3 regions of the Siminovitchia sediminis genome follow, and region 1 is predicted to be linked to each of the others. Evidence: riboswitches for the same ligand, from Rfam matches in the RefSeq annotation. Region 1 holds a riboswitch; each other region holds the start of a gene.

Region 1 (10,821 bases):
GACCCCCGGCCCCATCGGCAAATCGGCCAAACATGACCACCTTTTTTTCTTTTTTCATCCTTGCCAGAAATTCTAAATGCGCGGGACGAAACTCCTTGGATTTTTCCTCATCTTTCATGGGTAATAATACAGCAAAATATTTCATTCGGTTTCTCTCCTTACTTTTTGTTTGTTAACACTAGTTCACTCTTTTGACCTCACCAAAACCGGTTAAAGCATGATGGATATTAGCTACAGCCAATTCGGCCATTTTCATTCTCGTTGCAATACTAGCGCTCCCGATATGCGGCAAGGTCACCAGGTTGGTAAGAGTCAAAAGTGGATCTGCTGGATCAATGGGTTCTTTTTCAAACACATCCAGGCCGGCCGCCCATATCTCACCGCTTTTCAATGCAATATACAGTGCTTGTTCATCCACGATTCCACCTCGTGCCGTATTAATGAGTATGGCACTTTTTTTCATCATAGATAACTCTTTACCGGAGATTAAATGATAGACTTCCGGACTGTATGGGAGCAAAATACATATAAAATCCGATTGTCTCAGGAGGTCATCCAGTTCAGTAAATCGAGCGCCTGTTTCTTTTTCCGCTTCCGGTTTTTTAGATCGATTATAATAGAGAATCTCCATTCCAAATCCGGCAGCTCTTCTTGCCACCGCCTGTCCGATTCTGCCAAAACCAATAATGCCCAACGTAGATCCATATATGTCCATACCTGTGAGATGCATGGGAGACCATGTTTTCCATTTGCCTCCACGTAATTCATCAGAAGCCTCAACCAGCCTTCTGGCTGTCGCCATTAGCAAAGCAAAAGTTAAATCCGCTGTTGTTTCAGTCAAAACTCCCGGTGTATTTGTGACAATAATTCCTCTTTTGTCAGCAGCATTCATATCAATATTGTTATATCCCACCGCCATATTGCTGATCACTTCCAAATTGGGAGCCGCTTCCATGACTTCTTCATCCATGTTTTCCGTCAACATACAAAGAATTCCCTGAACATCTTTTACTTTTTCAAGCAGAATCCCTCTTGGAACGGCTTCTTCTTCTTTTGGCCACATATCTATATCAAAATGTTTATCTAAGCCCTCCAAGATACGATCGGGCAGTTTTCTCGTGATGTAAATTTTCTTTTTCAATGCCATTCTCCTTCCTTACACCCCGCAAATATGTCCTGTTACTATACTATTTCGACCACTTAAACGAAATCTCCTTTTCAGCTGCCGGAGTGGAGAGATATACTCGAATGGGAGGGGAGTTGATGAAGTGAAAGTCCAAATGAATATCGATCCCGGCACCACTGAAGATGAAATCATTATAACAATCAAAGAAATGAATACAAAAGTAGAGAGAATTTTATCAATCATCCATGAAGAGGAAGAATGCCTATTTATCCCTTTGCAAAAAGATGGGAGAACGTATTTGGTGGAGCCAAAGGAAGTGTCACATGTCATTTTTATTGAGAATAAGTGCATTGCATACAGAGGCAAAGAACAATACCGCTTTAAAGATTCACTCAAACAATTTGAAGAGCGGTACAGCCCGTACAATTTTATAAGGATATCAAAATATTGTCTCGCTAACACGGTTTGGATGGAATATTTTGAAGCGACCTTTGGCGGCAGCCTCAAGCTTGTTTTTAAAAATGGAGAAAAGGAAATCGTTTCCCGAAAATATGCCAAAGAGTTAAAAAAGATCCTATTAAAGGAGTGATCCATCTTGTTGATCTTTAAAACCATCAGAAATATTTTAATCGGCTTTGGAATCGCATGTATCGCCCTGCTCATTTTCATTTTGATTGCCAGCCTCAACGGCTGGACCGAAATAGATATGGGGCTACTGAAGATTCAAGTAATTGGAAGCATGTCGTATGGTGCTATCTGCGGTGTCGTGTCCCTTGTGCATGAAAGCAGGCGGTTGTCGTTATTCAGTAAAACCAGCATACAATTCCTGGCATTTGTCATCGGTTATGCCATCTTTGGCTCGTTTTTGGGTTGGTTTCGCTCCCTCGAAAACATGATCTTGATGATGGCTATCTATATAATGATTTATGTAATCATATGGTTAATAATCTACTTTTCACAAAAACGCTTGGCGGATGAATTGAACAAAGGTATCCGTTAGTGCATGCTAACTTGCCTTTTGCCGGGCCAGTTATTTGGATGTAAGAGAGTAGAAGCTCGTTAAACCATTTTGCTCAATGATGATTTTAATCTGCTAAGATCAAGGGTCAAGTTCAGGGGAAGTCAATTGATAAAGGCAGCGTGCTGCTCCAAAGTTATCGTGGATGGCATACAATTGAAAAGTTCCATGGCGCCATTTCATGGATGCTCTCTATAAGCTGCTTTGTCGTGGCAGCCCTAATATTGCTTATCCACATTTTTCTTGTGCTTTCGATCTAAGGCTGCGCGCATGATCATTTCCCGAAAGAGAAGCAGGAAACGTTCTGATTGTTTGCGGGGCAAACCGGGAGGGTAAAAATCACCAGACAAAGACTTTCATAAAGTTTGGCTGGAGGTTTTATATTTGAAGGAGAAAAAGGTGGGAATTGTTTCATCCCCTGAACTGCCGTCCACCATTGCTCATAAAATCCAAAAACAATTTGAACAGGATCTTTCCCGGTTTGTTGCTGACGGCCGTCATAAGTGGAAAGTAGAATTGGTCGTTGACCTCCTTACCGGTGCGATAGAAGATCCTGATAAAATAATGAAGGAAACCGCCCAATATAAAAAAACCCATGATTGGGATTTTGCCCTGTCCCTGACGGATCTGCCCATTTATGACGGAAAACATATCATTCTGGCAGATGCGAATACCGCCATGTGCACCGGGCAAATATCACTCCCGGCTTTTGGATTGAGGCCAACTCCAAACCAGGTCAAAAAAATTTATGCTTTACATGGTAAAGGAACTATATTTCAGGCAAGCAAATCGATATGACCGTACCGACCTGGAGCCGAAAGGGATCGGGCCATATGATCCAATGAAAAGAAGAGGACTTGTCAACAAGGTAAAGAACGTTTTTCATTTTTCTTCCATTAGAAGAGTAGAATCAAGCGAAGCTGATGATCCTTTTGTGCGTTTTATCATTACTCCCAAAATGAACGGTTGGATCAAAACGTTATTTGGCATGACGATTTCCAACCGTCCCTGGACCATTTTGCCTTCTTTAAAAAACGTAGTGGCCATTGCTTTTGCAACAGGTGCTTATGGTTTGATCTTCCCTACATTATGGAAGCTGAGTGTTTCCTATAATATATATCGCTTTTTCGGCCTTATGGCTGCTGCTATTGCAGGAATGGTTGTCTGGATTATTTTTGCACACGATTTATGGGAAAAAAATAACGAAGAAAATAAAAATCGATTAAGATGGATGTATAACTTAACGACCGTTCTGACGCTGGGGATGTCCGTCATGATGTATTACACTGTTCTATATATTCTTTTTCTGGCGGCGGTTTCTGTCTACGTTCCGCCGGAGTTGTATGAGGCGGAGGCTGGACAAAAAGTCGGTCCTCTAAACTATCTGAAACTTGCCTGGCTGGCGGCCTCAGTTGCTACCTTTGCAGGGGCGATAGGCGCAGGGCTGGAGAATGCCGAAAACGTCCGAAAAAGCACATACAGCTATCGACAATATCATCGGTATCAAAAAATGAAAGAACAAGAAGAGGAGGAGAAAAAAGAAAAGAAAGTCAATGATGAATCGCAGTCGGGATGTTGAACATATTAAAACAGCCTGTGAAGTACTGGAGGAGAAAACTGTATGAGTGAACAAACCATTTTTAAGGTCATTTGAAATAGTCATTCACGCACACGAAAAACATGGCCGTCAGGGGCCATGTTTTTGTCTATTCCTTATCATCTTCTTGCCTATTTCACTATCAACACGGGGCAATCCACTCTTTTGGCCACTTTATGACTGACGCTGCCCAAGACCATTTCCTGGAGTTTATTTAGCCCCCTGCTCCCGATAATCACCATGTCACAGCTGCTTTTGTTCGCATATTGTACAATTGCAGGACCCGGATCCCCATGAAGAACTGTTAGTTTATACGAAATTCCATCCTTAATAAAAATATCCTCAACGGGAATTAATTGTTTTCTGCGGCCCGCTTCCAATGATTCCCCGTCCCGGCTGTGCAATACTTCTCCCTTTGATTTTGAGTAATCTACTACATAGATGATTTCGACTACGGTCTCACTCGATAAACGGGCAAGTTTTGCTGCCTCTTGGGCTGCACGGATTGAGTTTTCTGAACCGTCTGCAGCAACCAATAATCTGTTATACATACTCTCCCCTGCCTTCTGTTTTCCACTTTCCCATACAATAACTCATAAGGGTGAATTGGTTCAATCCAATTTCTTTCAATTTTAATATGTTTTTACTTTTTTTCGCAACCTTTGATGATGAAAATTGAATTTTATTGTTTAAAATTCCCATCATTTAGATCGTCCTTGCACGTTTAAAGCGGAAAGGCTTCACCTGTTTCAAACTGGTCATCTTCCAGAATCAAGATGCCTTTTTTCTCCGGTGCATTGGGAAGCCCCAATTCTTTAGCTGAGCAAATCATACCACTGGAAGCCACCCCTCTGAGCTCTGCATCCTTAATACGCATACCGCTCGGCATGACGGCCCCTACTTTTGCCACTACCACTTTTTGCCCAGCCTCCACATTGGGTGCACCGCATACAATTTGAAGTTCTTCAGTACCTACATCCACCTTGCATATGCTCAATTTATCCGCATTGGGGTGTTGATCTTTTTCCTTTACATATCCCACAACAAACTTTGGAGACAGGTCGGCTTCCAGCTTCTCATCAAAGCCATTTTTTTCTAAAGCTGTTTGGATTTTCTCAACGATCTCTTCGGTCAGCTTTACTTCACCTTCGGCCTCTACTTCCAAATAGCTGGAGGCATTAAAAAGATTGAACCCTCCTGTAACATTGGTTTGTCCATCTAAAATTCTGACAGCATCCCCTTTTCTCTCAAACGTGCGGTTGGACGTATCCCATTCACCTAACGAAATAATTAGAGTGTCTCCTATCCCTTTACGATTGTAAAATACGTTCATCATGATTTCTCCTTTCCTTCTTCCGGCCGGTTTTTCCCTAATATAAAAATAGGTTCCAGCTTCCCTTCTTCATAAATAAACGACAGCGCTGTGATCGGTACGAGCCCGTTTGTAAAGAAACTCATGGTCATCTGTGCCAATATATCATAGCCGGTTTTGTTGCGAATATCCGCAATGATCAGCACATCTTGATGAGGAACAGCCACAGCCATATCCCCTTTGATTTTCTCCGCTTTTTCCTCAAGAAATTTCTCATTTAAAATCCGGCTTGCATCATACCCGTCATTGGTATTTAAAAAGTAAAAGTCGTTGTCTGCAACCGTATCTTTTTTCATTGTTGTAGACAGGGAACGAACGTTAAAACGAGCAATTTCTCTAATCTTCTGAGGATCAAGACCTTCTTTATTGATCAGTTCCTCATCAATCAACCGATACGTCTTTCCCAGGTCCATTGCATAATAAATTCTGGTCTCGGCGGTATGGTCATCCGTCAAAAAAGTATTCCCCTCTTCTGACTCCACAGGAAACGAAGTAGAGCGGATCACTGGATAAATTTTTTTCTCACTTTGTGCAACAATCGGCTCCTTGCCCATCACATCCAGTGCTTGTTCTACATAATACACCACTTCATCAATGGCTTTATCCTTGTGTACATGCCATTTGGCCACAATACCCGGCAGCGCAATGTCTATGCCTTTGCCAGTTTGTGCATTTTCAATACGCAGGCTTTCTTTTTCACGGTCATATGTAAAGGTCCGTCCTTCCTTTTCAAGACGGTTTTCCAGCTCTTTGCTCATTTTTCGTTCATTCATCTTCATGTTAAACCCTCCTTGGCAATATGGGCTACATCCCATCATACACGAAAATTTCTTTTGCCAAAAGAAAGAGGCATGTTCTTCACCTGCAATGTTTTACTTTTTTTTCGTATTACACCACTTTTCAATAAAAACTAGCAGTGTTTTTGTAAATTTCCCCAATTCATCCAAGTTGATCTTCTCGTTAACAGAATGTGCTTCTTCCACCGTTCCAGGCCCATATATGGCTGCAGGAATGCCCGCCTGTCCGAACCATCCTCCATCCGTCACTGTCTTGGACATTCCCACGTTCGGAGCTGTCTTCCAAATTTGTTCGTGAGCCTTCTTCAGTTCCTGAACAGCTTCATGTTCTACATCCAGCTCAAGTGCAGGAAAAATTTCTCCCCGATCTACGATCATAGACTTACCACCCCACTTGAATTTCGGCGGATTTTCTTTTAGCCAGGGATCGGCCATCGCTGTGTGATACAGATGCTCCTCAATCTCGGCAATAACAGATTCATAAGTCTCATTTGGATAATAATGAACAGTGATCCAAAGCCTGCACTCATCAGCCACAAACGCTGCATGCCTGCCCCCCTTGATTACTGCAGGATTAATCGTATTCGTGCCAGCCGGAAAGCCTGGATATTGTTTTGTAACAGCCCAGTATCTCTCAAGCTCCTGAAGAGCAGCAATCACTATCATCATTTTTTCGATGGCACTCGCTCCATGCACTCCGCCCCCGGCGTGAATCATGTTCAAGCGCATAGCATCGTGAAAAACTTCTTGGCTTTTTACAGTAATCCAACCGGTTATTACGCCGCCTTGTCCATGAATCTCTGAATTACTTACGTCCATGACAAGAGCAAAATCCGCATCATATCCCTTTTCAATGCAAGATAACGTCCCGGCTTCTCCCACTTCTTCTCCAATCACAGATTGGAACTGAAGATCCCCTTTCAACTCCACTTCATATTCGTTTAACAGTTTAATGGCAAAAAGGGCAGCTGCCATGGCCCCTTTCATATCTGCAGTCCCGCGCCCATAAGCAAAGCCTTCTCTTACTTCCACATTAAATACCGGAACCGTCCATTCGCTGTCATCGCCAACTTCAGCCACATCGATATGGCCGTTAATAATTAAACTTTTGTAATCCTTACCGCCTGTCCCCTTCTTAATCCCAACTACATTAGGGTCATTCGGGTAGACCTCCCAACTGTCTGTTGCAAATTTTTCCCTCTTTAAAAACTGTTCAATATACTGTTGTGCTTCTGCTGTATTTCTTGAAGGAGGACTCACTGTCTGAAATCGAATCAAGTCGGTTAAAATCTGAAGCAGCTCTTCCTTTCGTTCATCTACAGACCTTAATAGAACGTTATTTATTTTTCCCATAATTTCTCAAACTCTCCTCTCCCTCGTATTATATATTTCAAGAACAAAAATTTGCTCCTTGATAACTGAATGATAGAGGTTTTTTGTTTCAATACCAGCGCTTTTATGATGATCCAATTGTTGAATAAACAAAAACAGCCGCTTCCCGGTTGAAGAGAAGCGGCTGTATATAACGCCTAACATTGTATAAAAGCGCTGCTTCCCTACGCCGGTATGACCCGGATCAGGTACGAAGGGTAAAATCTCAGCCAATCAGGCACCCCCAGCAGAAAGTAATTAAATATTTTATTAAGGATCAGAGGCTGATGCACCTAATAAGTGACCATTTCAAGTGAACCACAGCCTGGTGGCCCCAAGCCATACCCTCATTGAGCCATTTCCTGATATACATCCTAAAAGCGGAGGAACACCTCTCTCCATTCCGGGGTTTTTTAACCGGACAGCCCATTAATAAATTCTTCTATTTCCTCCAGAGTCTTACGATCTTTGCTTACAAACCTTCCTGCTTCCTCTCCGTCATGGTAAGCAACAAAGCTTGGAATACCAAAAATGTCAAGTTCCTGGCATAAATCGAGAAACTCATCACGGTCTACATGGATAAAATTGTACTCCGGATAATCGGCTTCCAGGCGTGGAAGAACCGGATCCAGGAACCGGCAATCCGGACACCAATCCGCGGAGAACATAAAGATCGTACGCTCTTCATTTTTTAATTGCTCAAACTGCTCTTTTGACTGCAAATTTTCCATATTATTTACCTCCAGTGTTAATCAGCATTTGGCCCGGCTTGATCCAGCCGCGCTTTCTCATATACTCCGATATCAATAAGCTTATCACAGCCGGACCGATAAAATGGAGTACAATGACTTGGATAAGGACATAGGCTGAAAAACCCATTGTCGTGAAGGTCATGATTTGTCCGACAAGTCCGCTTGTTCCCATCCCGGCTCCGGCTGCATTGCTTGTCATTTTCCAAATCGTAGCACCAAAAGGAGCCAAAATGATACCAGCCACTGTAGGAGGAATGAGTATAAGCGGATAGCGTATTATATTAGGAACCTGAAGCATGGACGTTCCGAGTCCGATGGCCAGTAAGCCGCCGACTTTATTTTCCCGATAGCTTGCCACAGCAAAACCTATCATCTGGGCACTGCATCCGATCGTAGCCACACCGGCTGCCAATCCGTTCAAATCGAGCATCATGGCAATGGCAGCACTGGAAATCGGTGCCGTTAGAGCTAGTCCCATCAAAGTAGCTACAATGATTCCCATGATGATCGGGCGCTGATCTGTCGCCCACATAATCCAACTGCCCAACATCGTCATGAATTCCGAAATAGGTGAACCAATAAATTTCGCCATAAGAAAACCAGTGAAAATACTTACAAAAGGAGTAACAATAATATCCACTTTCGTTTCCTGACTGACCATTTTCCCAATTTCCGTTGAAATAAGTGCAGCTACATAGCTTCCTGCAGGCCCTCCAAATGCAGCTCCTGCAGCTCCTGTACAGACAGCAGCGAAAATAACGAGCGGCGGTGCTCCAAGACCATAGGCAACAGCTACACCAATGGCTGGTCCCATAAGCCCCATGGCGATTTCTCCCATCTCAATGAAGAGAGGCCAGCCCAGCTGTTCACCGGCCGTTTTGATGATCAAACCAATAATTAATGAAGAGAAAAGTCCAAGTGCCATGTAACTTAAAGCATCTATTAAATAAGCTTTTGCAGTCATATGGACACCTTTGCGGGCTAAGAATTGTTTCATGGCGAAACCCTCCATAAGAATTGTACATAACAAGTGTAAAGACACCCATCAACTTTGTCCATGCTTTTTGTTATTGTTTGATTTTTGAAAATAATAAAGTGTCCGTATAGATCAGGCTTGATTTAATTGTCAAAAGGAAGATCCGTCTTTCTTTACGTTTGATCTCTTCTTTGGTCCTTGCTTGTTGATGGCCGTCTTTATGATTCCCATAAAAATAAAAACCCCCTGCATGGGGGCTGCTTATTCTACGATATTTACAAACAAATCTTGAGTCCGGGGACTTTCTTCGATGTACTCAGTATCTTTCAGCCACTGAATTACTTCAACCCACAAGGCCTCCGACTGGCTGCCAAACGCCTCATCTTCCGTTTCCATTTTCGGAAGCAGGACTTGCAAACTCTCTTTCTCCACTTTCTTATTCAACGGAAAATTCTCTTCATCCTGATATGTCAATAAAATATCCAATGCCTCCTGCGGATTATTCTTCATTACCTCATATCCTTTAGAGGCAGCACGCCAAAAAGCCCGGATGTTTTCTTCTTTCTCCTTCCATGTATCATCATTTGTTACGAAAAGCAATTCATAATAGCCGGGAACTCCATAATCAACAGGATTAAAATAATCTGTTTCAATTCCTTCACTTGCAAGAACAGGCACTTCATGGTTAATAAACGCCCCACTTACAGCATCTACGCGTCGGGTCGCAATGGCAGCATTAAGTTCAAATCCAATGTCTGTCATTTTCACCTTGTTCATGTCACCGCCGTCGGATTCTACTATGGTCTGTACAAGCGGCTCATTTACCGGAATGCCCGGCCAGCCGACCGTTTTACCTTCCAAATCTTTCGGACGGGTAATATCACTTTCTTTCAAAAATATAATATGGTTCAATGGGCTTCTTACAATTGCTGCTACAGATTTGACCGGTACTCCCTCTGCTCTGGCAGAGATCACATCAGGCTGATAGCTTATGCCCAAATCAATTTCTCCTGTTGCAGAAAGCTGTAAAGGGTCTGTCGGATTGGACGGAAAGCGGATATTAACTTTCAAACCTTCTTCTTCAAAATAGCCTTTTTCGATAGCAGTATATAAAAAGCTATGAACAGCATTCGGATACCAATCGAGCATAATATTTAATTCACGAAGCTGGTCATTTTCCCCTTTTCCTGCGGCGTCTTCCTGAGATTGGCCACAGGCAGCAAGGAATATACAAAATAGAATAATTACAGCTGCTCCGATTTTTTTCATTGTATACGTCTCCATTTCATTGTCATTTTTTCTAACAGTCCAACGAGCCAAAACAATACAACACCAAGTAAAGAAAGAACAACAATCGGTGCAAAAACCCCCGCTCCATCAAACTGTGTCATCATCCTTCGGCTAAAATAACCGAGTCCTGCGTCAGCCCCAAGCCACTCTCCGATAGCTGCTCCAATAACACTCAGGGTTACTGCAACTTTTAGCCCCGAATAAAAGTGCGGCAGAGCTGCCGGAAGCTCAACCTTTAGGAAGACTTGCCGTTTTGATGCCCCCATCACCCGGAGTACTTCTTTCAGATGGGAATCAGCTGACCGCAGTCCGTCAAAGGTGCTCACGGTGATCGGGAAGAATGTAATGAGTACAGTCACAGCCACTTTGCTCCAAACGGAATATCCAAACCACAGGACAAATATAGGAGCCAGGGCAATAATCGGGATGGTTTGAGAAGCTATCAAAATCGGGAAAAAAGCTTTCCTCGCTATTCCGCTTTTATGCATCCAAACGGACAGACTGACGCCAAAAACCAGAGAC
Region 2 (10,821 bases), on a different contig from region 1:
AAGTCGGATTGCTGGACAGAGCCAATCAATATCCCGGGACTTTATCCGGAGGACAGAAGCAGCGGGTTGCCATTGCGCGGGCCCTGGCCATGAAGCCAAAAGTGATGCTCTTTGATGAACCCACGTCAGCGTTGGATCCAGAACTCGTAGGGGAAGTGCTGGGCGTAATGAAAAGCCTGGCAGAAGAAGGAATGACTATGGTTGTCGTTACCCATGAAATGGGATTTGCCCGAGAAGTTGCGGATAAGGTACTGTACCTGGATCAGGGGCGCATTGTGGAAGAAGGTACTCCGGAACAAATATTTGGAAATCCGAAGGAAGAACGTACTCAGGCATTTTTAAGTAAAGTACTGTAAATGGGTCATTTGTTATCAAAACGTTTGCTCCATCCCTATGGACAGGCGTTTTTTTGTATGTATGGGACTGGCAGCGCTTGTTCAGACGGTTTACACTAGGGATAGAAGCAAGTTGGGGGAGATACCTTTGATCAAAATTAAATTGGTTGTGCCTGCTGAAAACTATATCAAACATGCGCAGGACCGCTTTGAAGAATTTATTCGCCAGGAAGCCAAGGAATCCCCGGAGGAACATCTGGAATTTGAACTGGAGGAAGTGGTGATTCCAACAGATCAGATCAGGGAAACCACATTGGATGCGGACGTTATCATCTCAAGGGGGTTGGTGACAAAACTTCTAAAAGAGTACCATGAAGCGGTCCCCATAGTGGATATCCCTGTGCAGGGCATTGACTTGATTCGAAGTCTGGTTGAATCCAAAAAACGTTTCGGCAGGAAAAAAGTAGCAGTGATCGGAGCGGCGAATATGATCTACGGAGTGGAAAATTTGGAAGAGATCATTGATCTTCCGATTCAAAAATATATTTTAGACGACATTACGTCTTCTGACAAAACCGTTGACCAGGCAGTAAAAGATGGCTGTGAAATTATATTAAGCGGGCTCAATACGAATAAATATGCCAAACAAATCGGGATTCAGACGATGCTCATTGAAACAGGAAAGGAGTCCTTCCGTCAAGCCCTTGTCGAAGCAAAACGCCTGGCAGTGGTCAGTAGAAAAGAACAGGAAAAGGCGAGGCGTTACCAAACGATTCTGGATCATGCCTACGAAGGTGTCATTGCGGTGGATTTAAGAAAGAGAATTTCGGTGTTCAATTCTTCCGCACAACAAATTTTATCCATATCCAACGAGAATTTGATTGGCCGCCCGATTGATGAGATTTTAAAGAAGGGAAAATTCCTTGACCTGTTGTTGAGCGGCGATCCTTTTCAAGAAGAAATCGTGACCTATAACTCCATACAATTGTCTGTGAAAAAAGCCGGTATTTTTTTAAAAGGAAAACGAACCGGAGATATGGTGGCCTTTCAGGATGTTACCGGCATCCAGGAAATGGAAGGGAAAATACGGAAAAAAATTCATTCACGGGGACTTACGGCAAAGTATACCTTTGAAGATATTTTATATGAAAGCGATTTGATCGGGCAGACCGTGAAAACTGCAAAATTATATAGCGAAGCGGACTCCAACATTTTGATTGTCGGTGAAACCGGAACAGGAAAAGAGATGTTTGCCCAAAGTATTCATCAGTACAGTACCCGGAGGAATCAGCCTTTTGTTGCCATCAACTGTGCTGCACTCCCGGAAAGCCTTCTTGAAAGCGAGTTGTTCGGATATGCGGAAGGTGCATTTACAGGTGCTATGAAGGGAGGAAAGCAGGGATTTTTTGAGCTTGCCCACCGGGGAACGCTCTTTTTGGATGAGATTGGAGAAATATCTCCCAGCCTTCAAAGCCGTCTTCTCCGCGTATTGCAGGAAAAAGAAATTATGAGAATCGGCGATGATAAAGTAATTCCTGTTGATGTGAGGATTATCGCAGCAACCAACAGGGACCTGATGGAAATGGTGAAAAACAATGAATTCAGGGCGGATCTATTTTACCGCCTGAGTGTTCTGGACCTTCTTCTGCCTTCTCTCCGTGAACATCCCGAGGATATCCCCGTATTGGCCGAAGCCTTTATGAAACACAAAAGGCTGACGGAAAAAGCCAAAGAAAGATTAAAAAAAGAACCATGGGAGGGGAATGTCCGGCAACTGCAAAATTTTTGCGAACGCTTGACTGTTCTTTTTAAGGGGACTGTCATTGATGTCCATGACATTGAGAAACATCTGCCCATTCGATCTGCTGAACAAAGTGCCGAAATCACCTACATGTCCGAGAAAGAAAGAATATTGGCAGCTCTTGAACAGCATCATTTTCATAAAGGCAAAGCTGCTTCTTCATTAGGTATGAGCCGGACAACTTTTTGGAGAAAACTGAAAAAGTGGAACATCGATATTGACTGAAACTCTTTGCGGTGAAGTGAAACGTTGTGAAACATAATGTTAATTTTTGAAACAACAGTGTGAATGTTTCGCCGGGCTGTGGCAATATTTTTTATTGGCATGGTATTTGCATTATTAAAAGGGTGAATGATTCACTTGACTGATAGATGGAGTGACCGATATGCAAACAGAGAAAATTCTTCAATCCTTACAAACGATCTTTCCTAAAGAGAGGATCTTAACAGATTTAGCCAACCGATATTCGTATAGCTTTGATGCCTCCTTTGGGGAATATTTGCCCGATTTGGTCGTGCAGCCCGAGAATAAAGAACAAATCGCTGCTTTGATCAAATTGGCAAATGAATATAAAATTCCGGTATATCCGAGAGGGGCGGCCACTTCCTTGAGCGGCGGTTCGCTTGCTGTCAAAGGCGGCATCGTCCTGGATATGTCACAGTTTACCAAGAAACTGGTCATCGATCGGGAAAACTTATTGGCCATTGTGACACCGAGTGTGATTACGGGCGATATCCATCAGCAGGCCGAAGAAGCCGGACTTTTCTACCCGCCTGATCCGAGTAGTTCACATGTATCGACGATCGGCGGGAACTTGCTGGAAAACTCCAGTGGCCCCAAGGGATTGAAATATGGAACTACCAAAGAGTATGTCATTGGTCTCGAGGTAGTTACCCCCACTGGTGAAATCATCAGAACCGGCGGGAAAACGGTGAAAAATGTGACGGGTTATGATTTAACCCGGCTCATCGTTGGATCCGAAGGGACGCTTGGAATTGTGACAGAAGCGACTTTGAGGCTCATCCCCAAACCGCAGGCAAGAAAAACATTATTGGCGTCATTTCATAGACTGGTTGATTCAGGTCATGCGATTACGCAGATTCTGGCTGCAGGCATTTTGCCGAGTGCCATGGAATTAATGGACAATGCGTGTATCCGGGCAGTGGAAAATTACACCCCGAGCGGCTTGCCTGTCGAGGCAGAAGCGATCATCATCGTGGAAATCGACGGCCATGAAGCTGCCATTGAAGAAGAAATCAGCAGATGTGAAAAAATCTGTTTTGAACAAGGAGCAACAGAAGTCAAGGTTGCCAAGGACGAGGCATCAAGGGCAGGCATCTGGAAAGCGAGGAAAATGGTGTCTCCTGCGATTACACAGATGGGACCGACAAAAATATCTGAAGATGCCACTGTTCCGCGCAGCGAAATCCCGAAAATGATGGAAAAGCTGCATGCGATCCGGGATAAATACAATTTGAATCTCGTTGTATTCGGCCATGCCGGTGATGGGAATCTGCATCCGAACATTATTACCGATAAACGTAATGTGGAAGAGATGAAAAGGGTGGAGAACGCAGTCAGTGAAATTTTTGAGGCGGCCATTGAACTGGGCGGCACTTTATCCGGTGAACATGGAATCGGTACGCTCAAATCTCCGTATATGGAAATGGAGCTGGGCAAGGATGGTCTCATGATGATGCGAAAAATCAAGGATGCCTGGGATCCGAATGGAATTTTAAATCCGGGAAAAATTTTTCCTGAGCCCGGCCAGACAAAGGTGGCGTTATTATGACAATCACTGCTGACAAACAAGAAAATAAATATGTCTCACTTCTTCATGACCTTACGTATGAAGCGGCAAATATGTGCGTACAGTGCGGATACTGCCTGCCGGCCTGCCCGACGTATGAATCCATGGGAAGTGAGGCTCAGTCCCCCCGCGGCCGTATCAATCTTGTAAAAATGGCTGCAGAAGGGAAAATAGATTTACAAAAAGACCTTGCAGAGCCGATCGATCTATGTCTGGGCTGCCGTGCCTGTGAGACAGCCTGCCCAGTGAATGTGCCATATGGCCATATTTACGAGGCAGCAAAAGAAGTCATCACGTTACAGCAAAAAGAAGAACAGAAAGAAACTTCAGCCGGAATGAAAATGCGGAACCAAGTATTGAACAACCTTTTTCCCCACAAAAACCGCCTTCGGTTTCTTGGCAATGCCACGTGGCTTTACCAAAAAACAGGCGTCAATAAAATGGCTCAAAATCTGAAGCTGGTGGAAAAGGTGTCGCAGCCGATGGGGCAATTTGAAAAGGTGCTGCCTAGGGTTGAGTCGCCTTGGAAACGATATAAATTCGGGGATGTATATGCTCCCAAAGGATCGAAAAAAATGACTGTGGCTTTTTTTCCTGGCTGCATTATGGATGCGGTGATGTCCAAAATCAACCGGCTGACAATTGAACTTCTCCAGAGCGTCGGCTGTGAAGTTTTTATTCCGAAAAGACAGAATTGCTGCGGTGCTCTTCATGCCCATCAGGGCAGTATGGAAGAAGCCAAGGAGCTGGCAAAAGCTAATATTGAAGCATTTGAATCATCGGGGGCGGAATATTTTATTAACAATGCCGGAGGCTGCGGGGCGATGCTTCGGGAATATGATGACTTATTTAAAGAAGACGTTGAGTGGCATGAGCGGGCAAAAGACTTTGCTGCAAAAACGAAAGATATCACGGAAATTCTTGTTGAACTCGGGCCTCTTCCGTTCAAAAAAAATTGGGAGGGAATGATCACATATCAAGATTCATGCCATTTGAGAAATGTTCAAGGGGTCTCGGACCAGCCGAGGGAACTCCTTCGCTCCATTCCGGGTGCCACGTATGTGGAAATGGAGGGAAGTGACCGCTGTTGCGCTTCGGGAGGAATTTATAACCTCATCCATTTTGATGAATCTATGAAAATACTGGATGATAAAATGGAGAAGGCGAAAGAAACGAAAGCTCAAACGATTGTCACGACGAACCCCGGCTGCTTACTGCAGATGAGACTCGGGGTGGAAAGAAGCGGTGCGGAAGAGACCGAAGCATTGCATATTGTGGAAGTGCTGGCGGAAGCCTGTGATATTCATTGATTACTCAGCCTTGTGCTGCAGGGAACTGCAGCACAGGGCTCTTTTATTATTATGAAACTTTCCGGCACCTCATGTTTAACGTTTTTAATAGAGGGGTATGTAGTATTTTAAAGAAAGAGCCATACGGCGGATCAAACAGCTTGAGGCAAGCAAACCGGGTTGGCCGCAACCCCGTCGCCCCAAGTTGTACAAATATGGAGAGGGGGCATTACAGTGAGTACAACGCAATCTCACTATCTTGATCAACAACAGGAAGCAAATCTAATGATCAAATCTTTTGTAAAAGGTGATCCTTCGCCTTTTCCACATATCGACTATTCAACAACCTGCGTGTATGAACTGACCGATTATACGCTGAGGACACCATTGGAGAAAATGGATGTATTTAACCGGCTGCTGGATTTGCCGCATCCCTGCGAAGTATGGATTTTGCCGGTCACAGAGGAAGCCACATCTCTTTTGAAAGATATGCCGAAAGATGAAACCTATGAAAAAACCGCTGCGCTGTTTTCCATGCTGTCCAGCGTCAAAGAACAAATCGAAACAGATCGAACCTTCCTCATTGCCCACAGAGAATATTGCCATGACATCATCCGCTCACTGGAAAACCTGGGATTCACGATCACGGAAAAAACACAGGAAGAACTGCAAACCATCACCATAGCCTAATACTGGGACCGGCCCTTACTTAGGGGCCGGCTTTTTTCGTTTCGACAGGTGCCTGTCACGCCCCGAAATTCATCGAATATTGTCGAAAGTGTCATGCAGGATAGTTAAATTTTGGAATTTTCATGAATTAGTAGTATGTTATAGGTAGAGGGAATGTATCTGCGCTATGTCTGCATGGATATGGCCAGCAAAGGGGGAGTGCCGATGCACGTTGTTATTGCCGGCGGAAGCGGGTTCGTCGGACAGGCCTTGCAGGAAACGCTGCTGTCTCATCGTGAGAATCATGTGACGGTCTTATCACGGAATCCGGAAAAAATTGAACAGTCGGATCGGCTGAAAGCTGTAGAGTGGCTGAATGAAGGGAGCAGGCCCGAAGAAAAATTAAACGATGTAGATGCTGTGGTCAATCTGGCTGGAGAGTCCATAAACGGACTCAGATGGACAACTCAAAAAAAGAAGCGGATTGTCCGAAGCCGCCTGAAAGCAACAGATCAGATTCTGGAACTGCTCGGAAAGCTGGAGCCTAAACCAAAAGTGTTGGTGAATGCTTCTGCTGTTGGTTATTATGGCATGTCCGAAACCGGCTGTTATACGGAGAAACACCAAAGTACAGCAGATGATTTTCTGGCAAAAACGGTTCAAAAGTGGGAGGAACGGGCTGCTGAGGCCAACCGGCTGGGTGTTCGTACCGTTTTTGCCCGTTTTGGACTTGTCCTGGGTACAAAGGGAGCCCTGCCGTTAATGGCTCTTCCGTACCGGTTCAGAATAGGCGGCACGCTGGGATCGGGCAGACAATGGGTATCCTGGATTCACGTCAAGGATGCTGCAAGGATAATTCAGTTCGCCATCCATACGCCGGAAGTTGAAGGCCCTTTCAATGTAACCGCTCCACATCCTGTGACGATGAAAACATTTGGAGAGATACTCGGTGCTTCTCTAAGAAAGCCTCATTGGCTTCCGGTCCCGGAAGGAATCATAAAGCTGGCTCTTGGTGAAATGAGCAGCATGCTCGTTCAAGGACAGCAGGTAATCCCTGAAAAAGCAATCCAACTTCAGTATGATTTTCAATTTCCGAAGTTGAACGAGGCCCTTTCAGATACTTTACAAAATGATGAAAAATACAGGTTTTTTAAGAAAAAATAGATTTATCTACCAAAATATGCTACTATTTATCTATAAGTAGCATGACTAGAGGATGAAACAATGGATTTGGAGAAAATAAATATCGGAGCTTTGATTAAGTATCACCGCCAACTGCGAAATATGACCCAGTCCGAACTATGTCAGGGCATCTGCTCAGTCACTCATTTGAGCAAATTTGAGAATTACAACAAAGAGGTAAATCAGGAAACGATTATGCTCTTGCTTGAGCGTTTGGGTATTTCGTTGGATTCGATTCAAAGAGCATCAAAATCAATTGCAGCCGATCTCTCTCATTTGCTGGATGCTGTTCTGTCCTACGACAAAAAACGGGCAACGGAATGTTATCACCGTGTGGAAGAGCAGCGGGAATATATCACCTTCTCCAATTACATAGCACGCTACCATTTATATTTATACAGATACTTTCTTCTTGTTAACGATATTGAGAGCGCTGAGAAGGAGCAGGAGATCATCAGGCAGATTGCCAACTCACTTGCTGCCCAGGAAAGAGAGCTCAGCGAATATTTAAATGCGATTTTCTTCATGTTCAAAGGGGAATATAAAACTTCCTTGGATATCCTGTTAAAGGTGGAAGCCAATGATTTGCTCCCATCCTCGTGGAAAGCGGAACTGTATTATTTTATCGCATTCAACTTTGGCAATCTGAAAGACAACAGCAGTTGTGTGGCCTATGGGCTTAAGGCTTTGGAGGAATATTCCAGGACATTCAATTATTTGAGAATTTTGCATACTCAATTTTTACTGGGAATCGCCTACACTGACTTGGGATTGTATGATAATGCCGAAGAACAGTATAGTTATATATTTAAAAATATGAATTTAATTAATGCGGATGAACTAATATCTGCCATGTATAACAACTATGCCTTGCTGCTGGAGAAAACAGGGAAAATTGAAGATGCATTCAAATATTATCTTCTGTCCATGGAACATGCCAAAACCGATTATGAATATTTGCTCAGCCTGTGCAGTTATACTGAATTGCTGATCACACAGGGGAAAAAGGAAGAAGCGCTTCGAAATATCACGAAAATCTTGCGCGAAACGAAGGCGAGTACCATGAAGAAGCAGCAGCTTATTTTCAGGTACTATCAGTATTCATTAAAAGGCCAGAAAGAAAAGGCGATGAATTATTTAGAGGAAGAAGTCCTCCCCTATTTGGATAAATTCTTTTATATTGAGGATTATAATAAGTTTGCTTTATCTCTGGCTTCATATTATGCAGCAATAGATACAGATAAAGCACTCTATTATTATAAAAAAATAGCAGAAAGGTGATGAGAAAATGAGAAAGCTTATGCTGACAGCAGGCGTTGCCTGGGCGATTTACGTTGCTCCGATTATCGGAGGTGGTGTTGGACCACAGTCACCGCCAATTTTCCCGCCAATCTAAAAAACGGTTGGAACACTGCTCCTTTTTAGGAGCGTTTTTTATTTGCGTCAAAACGGGAACAGGCGCTTCTGCTTTGGTTCCACCGGATTGTAATGTATAATGATATTTGAATAAATCATGCAGTAGGGGAACCGGTGGGGCCGGTTGAGATAGCATTCGGGAAAATGCTGACCCTTTGAACCTGATCTGGCTTATACCAGCGAAGGGAACGCCTATTTTACACAAGCGATGGCGCCTGGGTTCAACTTCCCGGGCGCCTTTTTCGCCTCATACATCTCTGACTCCAGGCAGGGTGCAAGGGATTTGAAGGGGCTGACAGGAGGTCTTCCATTTTCCGGTTAGTGCTGCCCTGACTGCATACCTTGCGCTATTCTTGTTCAGCTTAGAAGGGGGAGTTTATACATGAAAAAATGGATCGTTGGTTTGATCATGATGGGAGTGCTTGCCGGGTGCAGCGGGCAGGAAGAAGCTCCAAGTGATTCGGAAGACAAGGAACAAAGTCTGGAAAAAGTGTCCGTTGTGCTGGATTGGACGCCCAATACAAACCATACCGGTTTATATGCAGCACAGAACCAAGGGTTTTTTGAAGAAGAAGGATTGGATGTAGAGATTATCCTGCCTGGGGAATCCGGTACTGATCAGCTCGTGGCTTCAGGCAAGTCTGAATTTGGCGTCAGCTATCAGGAGGCCATCACGGAAGCACGTGTTCAGGATGTACCGATCGTGTCGATCGGAGCGGTCATCCAGCACAATACTTCCGGATTTGCGTCACCTGCAGAAAAAAATATTGAGTCACCAAAGGACTTTGAGGGTAAAACTTATGGCGGCTGGGGGGCGCCTCTTGAAAAAGCAGTGATTGCTTCTTTGATGGATACTGAAGGAGCCGATGTTGAAAAAGTGGATATTGTCAACATGGGGGATACCGACTTTTTTACAGCTGTCCAAAGGGATATTGATTTTGCCTGGATTTATTATGCATGGACCGGAGTGGAAGCCGAACTCCGGGGTGAGGACCTCAACATGATTTACCTGACAGATTATTCGGACAAGCTGGATTACTATACTCCGGTGATTTCAACGAGTGAAAAAATGATAGAAGAAAATCCCGAGACGGTCAGGGCTTTTATGGCTGCAGTGACAAAAGGCTATGAATTTGCCATCGAAGAACCGGAGAAAGCAGCGGATATTTTAATTGAAGCTGTACCAGATTTAGATCCGGAACTCGTAAAAGAAAGCCAAAAATGGCTGGCTCCACGTTATCAGGATGATGCAGCCCGCTGGGGAGAGCAAAAAGCCGAAGTATGGCAAAATTATATGGATTGGATGCTCGATAAAGATCTGCTTGAAAAAGAAATTGACGTCAAACAAGCTTTTACCAATGAATTTTTACCCGAATAGGAGGCAAGCCGGCATGGCTGATACACTTGTAAGCATTCAGATAATCCCAAAGTCGAAGAATGGGGAAGATGTCATCCCGTATGTGGATGAAGCAATCAAAGTGATTCAAGAGTCGGGCGTCAGGCACGAAGTGCATCCGCTGGAGACGACAATGGAAGGGGACTTTTCTGTCCTGATGGGAGTCATTCAGAAAATGAATGAAAGAATGATTGAGCTGGGGAGTTCCAATGTCATTTCCCAAGTAAAAATACTGTACCAGCCGGATGGAATAACGATGGACCAGTTAACGGAGAAATATCGATAATGGACAGGATCGCAAAAAAAGGATGGAGGCCGGCAGCGGTCCTCCTCCTTTTATTATGTATATGGGAAGTGGCGGTGAACATTCTCGATATTCCAGGCTGGCTTCTTCCGGCACCGACCGTTATAGCATCGGAAGCCTCACAGGGATTTCAGGAACTGCTTCCGCACCTCCAGTCCACGGCAATGCTGGCTGTGGGCGGATTTATCATCGGCTGTTCCGTCGGGATATTGACTGCCGTCATCCTGCACCTTCTGCCGGGTGTGCAGGAATCAGTGTATCCGCTCCTGATCCTGTCGCAAAATGTACCGACGATCGTGTTGGCTCCGCTGCTCGTTATCTGGTTTGGCTTTGGACTGCTTCCCAAACTGATCGTGATCACTCTCGTCTGTTTCTTTCCTGTCACCGTTGCTGCCATGGACGGATTCCGGAACGTGCCGCCTGACATGAGACATTACATGCTAATGGCCGGTGCTTCCAAAATTCAGATGTTTACAAAGCTGGAATGGCCGTACGCCTTATCTTCCGTTTTTTCGGGATTGAAAATATCTGCTACATACAGCGTGATGGGAGCTGTAATTTCCGAGTGGCTTGGTGCAAAAAACGGGGTTGGCGTATATATGACGCTGGCTTCCTCCTC
Region 3 (10,821 bases), on a different contig from region 1:
TTTTTTCTGTTTAAATTATTTTTCACCAGCAGGGGGCGAGAAAAATGGAACTTTCCATCGTTGTTCAATCTATTTTAATTATTACAGTGATGATCATTATTGGAGCCGTATTGGCAAGGACCTCGCCTTTAAACCATGAAACTAGAAATCTTTTTATTTCCATTATTGTCAATATCGCTATGCCATGCATTATTTTATCCAGTATCTTTCAAGTGGATATGGATGGAGAAATGTTTAAAAAGATCATTCTGGTCTTTGTGCTGTCCATTTTGATCAATATTGTCGGAATTGGACTGGGCTGGGTTTTCGCAGCAGTTTTTCAAAAATCCAATCGCAGGAGAGAAATCGCTATTCTTTCTGGACTGGGCAATACCGGTTTTATTGGGATTCCTCTTTGTGCGGCATTGTTGGGACCTGAGGGAGCTTTGTATGCAGCGATATTTGATGCAGGTGTGGACGTAACGATTTGGACCGTCGGAGTGATTTTACTGCAAAAAAATCGAAAGTTTGCTTTACACACTTTAAAATCCATGGTTAATATTCCGACAGCAGCGATTCTGGCCGGTCTGCTCGTTGCTTATTTCTAAATACAGCCTCCCCAAATCATAGTCGGCTTGGCAGACCGACTGGCTGCTTTGGCTGCTCCGCTTGCCATGTTTTATATTGGAATGATGATTATGGGTCTGCAGCGTGGACATATAAGGCAAACCGTACCGCATATGTGGGTGCCGATCGGTGTAAAACTGATTTTGTTACCTATGGCCACCATCTTTATGATTCATTTCTTTACTATTGATACAGTTTTAATTCAAGCAGTTCTCATCCAGTCGATGATGCCGACCATTACTTTGGCTTCCATCTTGTTTGCCAAGTATTCTGCAGATGAACAGATGGGGGCATTAACAACCGTTTTTTCTACCATCTTGGGATTAATCACGATTCCTTTCATGGTATATGTGATGAGTCTGTTTATAAACTGACTTGCTTTTTTAAAGATTCATGCTATAGTGGACGTATAGATGAAACTTCCTTTTCGTTTATGTAAGTTTATGAAAAATATATAATCTTGTCTGCTAGGGGAGCGTTAAGCTGAGAGAAATCTTTGATGGATACCCTTTGAACCTGATCTGGTTTATGCCAGCGTAGGGAAGCAGGCTGAGTATATCTTTGGTTTTTTCGATATCGCAGCCGCTTCCTGTTGGGAGCGGTTTTTTTGTGTTTCTTAAAACATAGGCGAAAAGGGAGGCAATAACTAAAAGGAGCTGTTCATGGATGCAAGTAGAAAAGAAGTTGTTTACGGACAGGCTTTATGAAAATGCCAAGGAGATTTGGGAGAAGAGTTATAGACACCCTTTTGTACAAGAAATCGGACAAGGGACGCTGGATGAACAAAAATTTATCTACTATATGAAACAGGATTATGTTTACTTAATTGACTATGTGAAATTATTTGCCATTGGTGTCCAAAAAGCCAAAGATGTGGAAACGATGAACCGTTTTGCCCATTTGCTGCACGAACACTTACATTTTGAAATGGAGCTTCATCGGCAATATGCTGAAGAATTTGGGATATCGCGCCAAGAGTTAGAAGATACAGAGCCGGCTCCGGTAAATCTCGCTTATACGAGATACATGCTGAACGTGGCACACAACGGCACTTTGGCTGAATTAATTTCTGCACTGCTTCCTTGTGCATGGCATTATTCGGAAACAGGCAGACGTTTAAAAGAGCGATATCGTGAAGGATTATCATTGAACCCTTATAAAAAGTGGATTGAGACCTATGCCTCCGAACAATTTGGTGCATTAGGTGAGTGGTTGATTCAGCTGCTGAATGATCTGACAGAGGGTAAACCGGAACGTGAACTGGCAGAGCTTGAAAAGCATTTTATCATTACATCCAAATACGAATACCTATTCTGGGATATGAATTATCGCCTGGAAAATTGGGAACTGTAAAAGGGTTTTTGCAGGGGATAGACTCTTTAAGAACTAACTCTTCACTCTATTTTTTAAATATTTTGACTTCACTTTATGTTTTACTGCAATATATAAATCATCAGACTGGAGGATCATTTATGAAAACAGCACTTACCATTGCAGGCTCTGATTCTGGAGGAGGGGCCGGCATACAGGCCGATCTTAAGACTTTTTCTGCATGTGGTGTCTTTGGAATGTCTGCTATTACTGCTGTAACAGCCCAGAATACAGTAGAGGTCAGATCTGTCCAAAACATCGATTTGTCTGTCATCCGGGATCAAATCGCGGCCGTGTTTGAAGATATTGATGTAGATGCTGTTAAAATAGGAATGTTAGGGAATTCCGATATTATTCAGACAGTTTCAGATACGCTGAAAGTTTATCAACCCAAATATCTTGTCATTGATCCTGTCATGGTGTCGAAAGGTGGCCACCACTTACTCGAAAAGGAGGCTGTGGCGACACTATCAAACCTTCTGCTTCCAATGGCTTCACTTGTCACACCAAATATTCCGGAAGCAGAAGTATTAACGGGGAACCGTATACAATCGGAATCGGATATGTATGAAGCTTGCAGGAAGATTCTTTCAAAAGGGCCGGAAGCTGTCCTGATTAAGGGAGGACACTTAAAAGGGGATCCCACGGATGTATTTTATGACGGAAATGAATTTAAAGTTTTTCAGGGAAGAAGGATCGAAACAAAAAATGTGCACGGAACTGGATGTACGCTTTCATCTGCCATCACAGCCCAGTTGGCGAAAGGGGCAAGTATGCCGGAAGCCATTCAAATCGCAAAAGATTATATTACCCGGGCTATAGAGAAAAGTCTTGACATTGGACATGGCCATGGACCGGCACACCATTTTCACCCTTTTTATGATGTGAAGAATGAAGATGAAAGGATGAAACATCATTCACTGAACAACAGCTTATCTGCTTCTCCTTAACACAATGTATCGATTTGAAAGGATTTAAAAGTATGAAGTATAACAACAAACATCAATTATATTTAGTAACTGAGGAAGATATGCCCCTGCAGCAGCTCATGACTATCATTAAAGATGCCGCAGCAGGAGGCGCTGGGATCGTCCAATTAAGGGAAAAGAATCTTGACAGTAAATCTTTTTACGAGAAGGCGTTATCTTTAAAAAAATTTCTTGATGAGCTCTCCATACCGCTGGTCATCAATGACCGTGCAGACATTGCTCTGGCTGTAGGGGCAAACGGTATTCATTTGGGGCAAAGTGACCTCCCATTAGATGTCGTCAAACAAATCGTACCTGATTCGATGATGATCGGCATTTCTGCCCATAACGAAGAAGAAGCTGTTTTGGCAGAAGAAAAAGGGGCGGATTATATTGGAGTCGGCTCCGTTTTTCCAACATCATCCAAAGCTGATGCGGATCGGCTTCCAGAAGGAATGCTGGCCCGTATAATCGATGCCGTATCCATACCGGTAGTGGCCATCGGAGGTATTCATATAGAGAATTCCGGCCAATTACAGGAATACGATCTTGACGGCATAGCGGTCATATCGGCCATAACAAGAGCTGAAAATCCCAAATGGGCTGCGCAGCAGCTGTTAAAAAATGCATTTGGGGCTGTAAATGTCCAGCAATGAGAAGCACTGTGGATGGCGGAAACCTTTAATAGGGGGCTCCTCTTATAGTGCGTTGCACAAGAACATCTTGTCCTTCGGGCCGGTACGTCTACTATTTTAATACAAATATACGAGAATAGTTTTTTTCTTCCTTTCACAATAAAAAGGGCTGGCTCATCTTGAGCCGGTCTCTTTTTTGTGAATAGTTTCGAAAACCGAAATATTATGCTTGTAAAATGGCAGACTTCCTTATATGTTAGAAGAGTCAGTATCGTAATGTATTTCTTGGGGTGAAACAAATGAGAAAAGAAACCCATGTTCCAAAAAGCAAATTATGGACAAAATCATTTACATTGCTTGTTCTCGCTAATTTTTTTGTTTTCATGAGCTTCCAGATGCTTATTCCAACATTGCCCCCATATGTAAAAGCCATGGGCGCCTCAGGATTCGAAGTAGGCCTGATCACAATGGTATTTTCAATCGGAGCGATTTTAATCAGGCCGTATATCGGGTATCTGCTGGAGTTCAGCCAACGGCGGAGGCTCATACTCATTGGAGCTTGCGGCCTGCTGTTTGTCACTATTTTGTACCCATTCACCCAGATGGTCATGATTCTTTTGCTGTTTCGCTTAATTCATGGCTTTATGTGGGGATGGTCTTCCACTGTTAATGGAACCGCAGCGGTGGATCTCGTTCCCAACGACAGGATCGGGGAGGGGATGGGTTATTTCGGGCTTGCTATTACAGTTGGTATGATCATCGCACCCAGTCTGGGCATCTATGTATATCAAAACTATACTTTTGGGGCTTTAATTACCATATCTGCCATTTTGGGAGCCATTGCACTTTTCTTTTTTTCCATCATAAAATATGAAACTCCTGAAAGCATAAAAAAAGCAGATAAACAAAACATCCGTTTTTCGATCTCTGGATCACTGATTGAGAAATCGGCAATATTCCCTGCCTTTATTACACTGATGGCTACGTTTGGCTATGGAACCATCGTTACATTTATTGTCATATTTTCTGAGGAGCGGGGTATTGAACAAATTTTCCTCTTTTATTTATTAAATGCCGCAATAGCGACTTTGGTACGGCCCATTACAGGAAAATGGTTTGACCGTAAAGGGCCTAAGCTTTTGGTGATTATTTGTGCAGCCCTTGCATTCGTGTCCATGTGGACATTATCCTTATCTGCCAGTTGGGTGGGGATCGCAGTGTCCGGTTGTTTATTCGGGGCAGGATACGGTTCATTGCTTCCGGCTCTTCAAGCCTGGGTGCTTGCAAAAACCCCAAATGAGAGGAGGGGCGTTGCCAATGGTATGTTTTATTCAGCTATTGATGTGGGAATCGGGGCCAGCGGTCTAGTTTTTGGTATTGTTGCTTTGTTTGTGAATACGGGACAATTATTTCAGATCTCAAGTTTTCTATTCATCGCAGTCATCGCATGTACGGCATTTTCCGGCAGTCAGGCATCGTTAAGGTCATCCAAAAGATTAAAGCATGGTGTCGATATGGACAGGTGACAATTGTCCCGGATTGGAGTCATTTATCTAAGTCTATCGGATGGTGACGAATGTAACAGCATGACATAGAAATGTAATAGAACATAAACAGTTCTGTTATTGGTTTGATATGTTCCTCTGTTAGAGTAGGCATCGTTAGCGATTTCCGACTAACAAAAAAGGGAGGAACAAAAATGAGAAAGAAGATCTTTGCATTTTTTACAGGAGCCGTCATGGCAGGGGCTATGGCAGGAGGGGTATCAGCATCTGCTGCAACCTATGAGGTACAGCAAGGAGATTCGCTCTGGAGTATCTCTCAAAAACACGGTACGACGGTTGAGGAATTGCAATCGTTAAATAACCTTTCCGGCAATATCATTTTTCCAAAACAGCAGCTACATATTTCTGAACCAACTGCAGGAAATGTAGACAATAATAAAGAAGTTTATACTGTTAAGGCGGGGGATTCGTTATGGAAAATCTCCCAAGCTTATGGAATTCAAGTGAATCAATTAAAGGCTTGGAATCAGCTTTCTTCGGATCTTATTCATCCGGGCCAGGAGCTGGCTGTTAACGGGACACCCGATTCCACAAATGCCGTTCCGGCCCAGGCTGCTGCGCCAGCACCTGCTTCTGTACCAGCGCCGGTGCAAAAAGAAACAGCTCAACCAAAGCCTGAGCAACCGGCAGCTCCAGCGGCACAAGCTACAACTGCCGATACAAAAGCTGAAGGAAAAGAAATGACGGTAACTGCAACTGCCTATACAGCATATTGCAACGGCTGCTCAGGCGTGACAGCGACAGGTATCGATCTTCGTTCCAATCCTGGCCAAAAAGTCATTGCAGTGGATCCGTCTGTGATTCCTCTTGGCTCCAAGGTGCACGTCGAAGGATATGGAACAGCTATTGCCGGTGACACTGGAGGAGCGATCAAAGGAAACAAAATTGATGTTTTTGTTCCATCTAAATCCGATGCCCTTCAATTTGGTGTCAAGAAAGTTAAAATCACTGTGTTAAATGAATAAACTTCTGATGAGAGACCTGACCTTTTCCGGTGAGGTCTTTTGTTTTATTTCAAATGAAATGGGGGTACGATATTGGAAAGGAGGAATCATGATGAATAGGGGATTGATAGGCGTATATGCATCTGAAGAAGAAGTCATCAACGTAATTAAGACTTTTCTCTTGGAAGGGTTTAGTGAAGAAAACTTTTCAATATTATCCGTGGATCGGTCTAAAGCTGATATGATCGAAAGAGAAACTCATGTGCATCAAACACCTGTTGCAAGCGAAGAGGCTTATGGAATCATCAGTGGTTTTCTGACAGGAATCAGCGGAGGTTTTGCTGTGCCGGGGCTGACTGTTCCGGGACTGGGACCTATCATTGCCGCTGGTCCTTTGGCATCTTGGATTGAAGGAAAATCCCATGAAAATGTAAAAGACCTGCTGATAACATCCGGATTAGACGAGGAGGAGGCTGAAAGGTATGCGGATGAATTAAATAACGGAAAAATCATTTTATTTTATGAACAGGGTGTTTCTGATTAAATGATCTTGCAAAGAAACAGTAACTTTCCGATAATGGAATATAAAGACGCACCCCTGTCTTAACGTTTATCTGCTGTGCGTGCCATGTGAAGGAGAGTAGAACATGAAAAATATAAGCAAATCCATACCTGTGGGAAAAAAGCGCCAAGATCTGAGAAAACGCAGGGTTTTGCTTATGCTCCTCATTCCTTTTGTATTCTTTTTGCTCCTTATTTCATATTTGGACGCCAATCAAAATGAAGAAGAGGATTTTCTCCGCAGTGAAGTTCCCGCAGAATTTATTCCTATATATAAAGCAGCTGAACGTGAATACGGTGTTCCATGGTATTTACTGGCTGCACATCACCGGGTTGAAACCATTTTTTCAACAATGGAGCCGATGATTTCTCCGGTAGGGGCAGAGGGTCATATGCAGTTTATGCCATGTACTTTTGTGGGATGGTCACATCCAACATGTGAAGGGCTGGGGGCCGGAAATATTCCTGAGCATGAAAAAACAGATCCGGATATTATTGAAAAGTACGGCGGGTATGGCGTAGATGCCAATGGTGATGGTATAGCGGATCCTTGGGATATTGAAGATTCTATTTTTACAGCAGCCCATTACTTGGCCAAAAATGGAGCTGCTGACGGAAATATAGAAAAAGCTGTTTTTGCCTATAATCACAGTGAACAGTATGTAGAAGAAGTACTTTATTTTGCTCAGAAATTTCAAAAAATCGAACATAAAACGGGAGCTGTCAGCTCCCGTCCATAAGGCAATAACCAACAATTATCTGCTTTTCGAAACAGCGCCCATGATAAGGCTGAGGACCAATACAAGGATAATCGAACCAATGAGCGCAGGAACAATGGCCATGCCTGCCACCGTCGGCCCCCAATCTCCAAATAACGCTCCGCCAATCCATGCACCGACTATACCAGCTATAATATTACCTATAATTCCTCCGGGTACATCTTTTCCCAAAATTAATCCTGCTAACCAACCTATGATTCCACCAATAATCAGGTATAAGATAAAACTCATCACCCATCATCTCCTTCTAGTAAAATTAATAGTTTTGGCTTCTGGTATATTGCCTTGGTTATATTATTTCCTGCAGAAGGAAAGGATAAACATTTTTTGATCATCCCATCGGACATGATGTTCTCTGATTGTTTTGAAGGGAAGGCAGGCAGATTGCAAAAAATCTCTAGGCTTTGATGTTTTTTAGATTGATAGCAAGTCTGTTGATAAGAATTAGTTATCGTATTCAATAACTTTCTTATTATTTACTTATGTCCAGTAATGTAATATGATAAATATGTGAACAGAGCCAATTCTGTACAGGGGTTGGCAGATGTTGGTCGGAGAGAGAAACTATGATCAAAAGGGGTAATTGAAATGGCAGAAACAAAAAACGACATTTTTAAAGCCCGCTCTTCTTTTGAACTTGACGGCAAACGATACCATTATTATCGTTTGGCGGCATTGGAAGAAGCAGGTGTGGCATCTATCTCACGTTTGCCATATTCCATTAAAGTGCTATTGGAATCTGTCTTGAGACAATACGATGGCCGTGTGATTACAAAAGAGCATGTTGAAAACTTAGCGAAATGGGCTACCGGAGAAGTTCAGGATGGGGAAGTCCCATTCAAGCCTTCACGCGTGATATTGCAAGACTTTACGGGGGTTCCGGCAGTGGTTGATTTGGCAGCCCTCAGAAAAGCAATGGCAGATCTTGGGGGAGACGCGGAGAAAATAAACCCTGAAATACCTGTTGATTTGGTCATTGACCACTCCGTACAGGTTGATACGTATGGATCCCCTCAAGCTTTGCAAGTAAATATGGATTATGAGTTTGAGAGAAATGCCGAGCGCTATGAGTTCCTAAGCTGGGCTCAAAAAGCTTTTAATAACTATCGTGCAGTGCCTCCGGCAACTGGAATTGTTCACCAGGTAAACCTGGAATATCTTGCAAATGTGGTTCACTCCATTGAAACTCCGGATGGAGATTATGAAGCATTTCCTGATACTTTAGTTGGTACGGATTCCCACACGACGATGATTAATGGTATCGGTGTCCTTGGATGGGGTGTCGGCGGTATTGAAGCAGAAGCAGGAATGCTTGGCCAGCCTTCTTACTTCCCGATTCCTGAAGTCGTAGGCGTGAAACTGACAGGTGAATTGCCGAACGGTGCTACGGCAACAGACTTGGCATTAAAAGTAACGAATGTATTGCGCACACACGGGGTAGTAGGCAAGTTTGTTGAATTCTTTGGAGACGGCGTTGCCACATTACCTCTTGCCGATCGCGCTACAGTAGCTAATATGGCTCCGGAATACGGTGCTACATGCGGATTTTTCCCTGTAGATGATGAGACATTAAATTATCTTCGCCTGACAGGCCGTCCTGAGGAACAAGTGAAGCTTGTAGAAAAATACCTGCGTGAAAATGATATGTTCTTCACAGTCGATAAAGAGGAGCCTGTCTACAAAGATATTGTCGAAATCAATCTTTCTGAGATTGAAGCCAATCTTTCGGGTCCAAAACGTCCGCAGGATCTTATTCCACTTTCTCAGATGAAGAGCACATTCAAAGAAGCTTTGAGTGCACCGGTCAGCAACCAAAGCTTTGGCTTGGATCCTGCAGAAATTACAAAAGAAGCAAAGGTGCAATTTTCGGACGGCTCTGAAGAAGTGATGAAGACAGGTGCTATCGCGATTGCGGCAATTACAAGCTGTACAAATACATCTAACCCATATGTCATGTTAGGGGCCGGACTTCTTGCTAAAAAAGCCGTCGAAAAAGGGCTTCATGTGCCGAAATATGTTAAAACATCTTTGGCGCCGGGTTCAAAAGTCGTAACAGGTTATTTGCGTGACGCAGGCTTGATGCCGTATATGTCCAAACTTGGGTTCGACCTTGTAGGATACGGCTGTACGACTTGCATCGGAAATTCCGGTCCATTAAAGGATGAAATTGAAAAAGCCATTATTGAAAACGACCTTCTTGTTACGTCTGTTCTTTCCGGAAACCGTAACTTTGAAGGACGCATTCACCCGCTTGTAAAAGGAAACTATCTTGCTTCGCCGCCGCTTGTTGTTGCTTATGCGCTTGCGGGAACTGTGGATATTGATTTGTCAACAGAGCCGATCGGTAAAGATAAAGACGGCAATGACGTCTTCATGAAGGATATTTGGCCCAGCAAAGAAGAAGTTGCCGAAGCGGTTAAAAAGACAGTGACACCTGAGTTGTTCCGTAAGGAATATGAGCACGTATTCAGCGACAATAAGCGTTGGAACGAAATAAAAACAAGCAATGAACCGCTTTACAACTGGAATGATGACTCAACGTACATTCAAAATCCGCCGTTCTTTGAGAACTTATCCAAAGAGCTTGCTACCATAAAGCCGTTAAAAGATATGCGTGTCGTCGGCAAATTTGGTGATTCTGTGACAACAGACCATATTTCTCCGGCTGGTGCTATCGGAAAAGATACTCCTGCAGGAAAATATCTGCTTGAGCATGGTGTTCAGCCGCGTGACTTTAACTCCTACGGTTCACGTAGAGGAAATCATGAAGTCATGATGCGCGGCACATTTGCCAATATTCGAATCAGGAATCAGATTGCCCCCGGTACTGAAGGCGGCTACTCCACTTATTGGCCTACAGGAGAAGTGGGCTCCATGTACGATACATGCATGAAATATAAAGAAGACGGAACTGGTCTGGTTGTTATTGCGGGCAAAGATTACGGAATGGGATCATCCCGTGACTGGGCAGCAAAAGGGACCTCCCTTCTTGGAATCAAAACAGTTATTGCTGAAAGCTACGAGCGTATCCACCGATCTAATCTTGCGATGATGGGTGTACTTCCATTGCAATTTAAAAAGGGTGAGAACGCAGAAGTTCTTGGCTTAACAGGCAAAGAAGTCATTCATGTACAGATTGATGAAAAGGTTAAGCCCCGTGATCTTGTAAAAGTCACAGCCATATCAGAAGACGGCACGAAAAAAGAATTTGAGGCAGTCGTACGTTTTGATTCTGTCGTGGAAATTGACTACTATCGAAACGGCGGTATTCTGCCAATGGTCCTTCGTTCCAAGCTTGCCGAATAGATCGTATGAACCTCGTCGAAATGGCGGGGTTTTTTCTTATTCCTTCGTGTTCCGAAAGTGTCAATGGACCAGCTTTTTAGCCAGTT

What was found. A riboswitch is a leader RNA that binds a small molecule or an ion and turns the genes downstream of it on or off. The one in region 1 is predicted to bind thiamine pyrophosphate.
Region 2: linked by a shared signal. The riboswitch ahead of ACFSCZ_RS05355 (ABC transporter substrate-binding protein) and the one ahead of ACFSCZ_RS08670 (acetylornithine deacetylase) in region 1 are both predicted to bind thiamine pyrophosphate.
Region 3: linked by a shared signal. The riboswitch ahead of tenA (thiaminase II) and the one ahead of ACFSCZ_RS08670 (acetylornithine deacetylase) in region 1 are both predicted to bind thiamine pyrophosphate.

What each region holds. Positions count from the first base shown of each region.
Region 1 is NZ_JBHUEO010000019.1:72,232-83,052, reverse strand. Features, by position in the region: gene ACFSCZ_RS08715 (YciI family protein) at 1-145, opposite strand, end outside; gene ACFSCZ_RS08710 (2-hydroxyacid dehydrogenase) at 179-1,141, opposite strand; gene ACFSCZ_RS08705 (LytTR family DNA-binding domain-containing protein) at 1,269-1,715, shown strand; gene ACFSCZ_RS08700 (DUF3021 domain-containing protein) at 1,722-2,126, shown strand; gene ACFSCZ_RS08695 (hypothetical protein) at 2,529-2,942, shown strand; gene ACFSCZ_RS08690 (hypothetical protein) at 2,893-3,723, shown strand; gene ACFSCZ_RS08685 (universal stress protein) at 3,873-4,292, opposite strand; gene ytpR (YtpR family tRNA-binding protein) at 4,466-5,074, opposite strand; gene ACFSCZ_RS08675 (DUF1444 domain-containing protein) at 5,074-5,892, opposite strand; gene ACFSCZ_RS08670 (acetylornithine deacetylase) at 5,986-7,263, opposite strand; TPP riboswitch at 7,447-7,537, opposite strand; gene ACFSCZ_RS08665 (thioredoxin family protein) at 7,695-8,012, opposite strand; gene ACFSCZ_RS08660 (PTS sugar transporter subunit IIC) at 8,014-9,030, opposite strand; gene ACFSCZ_RS08655 (ABC transporter substrate-binding protein) at 9,271-10,278, opposite strand; gene ACFSCZ_RS08650 (ABC transporter permease) at 10,275-10,821, opposite strand, start outside.
Region 2 is NZ_JBHUEO010000009.1:35,602-46,422, forward strand. Features, by position in the region: gene ACFSCZ_RS05320 (amino acid ABC transporter ATP-binding protein) at 1-356, shown strand, start outside; gene ACFSCZ_RS05325 (sigma 54-interacting transcriptional regulator) at 484-2,361, shown strand; gene ACFSCZ_RS05330 (FAD-binding oxidoreductase) at 2,522-3,928, shown strand; gene ACFSCZ_RS05335 ((Fe-S)-binding protein) at 3,925-5,256, shown strand; gene ACFSCZ_RS05340 (hypothetical protein) at 5,470-5,925, shown strand; gene ACFSCZ_RS05345 (TIGR01777 family oxidoreductase) at 6,130-7,068, shown strand; gene ACFSCZ_RS05350 (helix-turn-helix domain-containing protein) at 7,129-8,367, shown strand; TPP riboswitch at 8,597-8,707, shown strand; gene ACFSCZ_RS05355 (ABC transporter substrate-binding protein) at 8,885-9,880, shown strand; gene ACFSCZ_RS05360 (thiamine-binding protein) at 9,894-10,184, shown strand; gene ACFSCZ_RS05365 (ABC transporter permease) at 10,184-10,821, shown strand, end outside.
Region 3 is NZ_JBHUEO010000017.1:76,846-87,666, reverse strand. Features, by position in the region: gene ACFSCZ_RS07785 (AEC family transporter) at 45-587, shown strand; gene ACFSCZ_RS07780 (AEC family transporter) at 615-980, shown strand; TPP riboswitch at 1,066-1,166, shown strand; gene tenA (thiaminase II) at 1,273-1,959, shown strand; gene thiD (bifunctional hydroxymethylpyrimidine kinase/phosphomethylpyrimidine kinase) at 2,079-2,927, shown strand; gene thiE (thiamine phosphate synthase) at 2,960-3,601, shown strand; gene ACFSCZ_RS07760 (MFS transporter) at 3,880-5,106, shown strand; gene ACFSCZ_RS07755 (3D domain-containing protein) at 5,280-6,110, shown strand; gene ACFSCZ_RS07750 (general stress protein) at 6,202-6,633, shown strand; gene ACFSCZ_RS07745 (lytic transglycosylase domain-containing protein) at 6,737-7,390, shown strand; gene ACFSCZ_RS07740 (GlsB/YeaQ/YmgE family stress response membrane protein) at 7,406-7,660, opposite strand; gene acnA (aconitate hydratase AcnA) at 8,018-10,735, shown strand.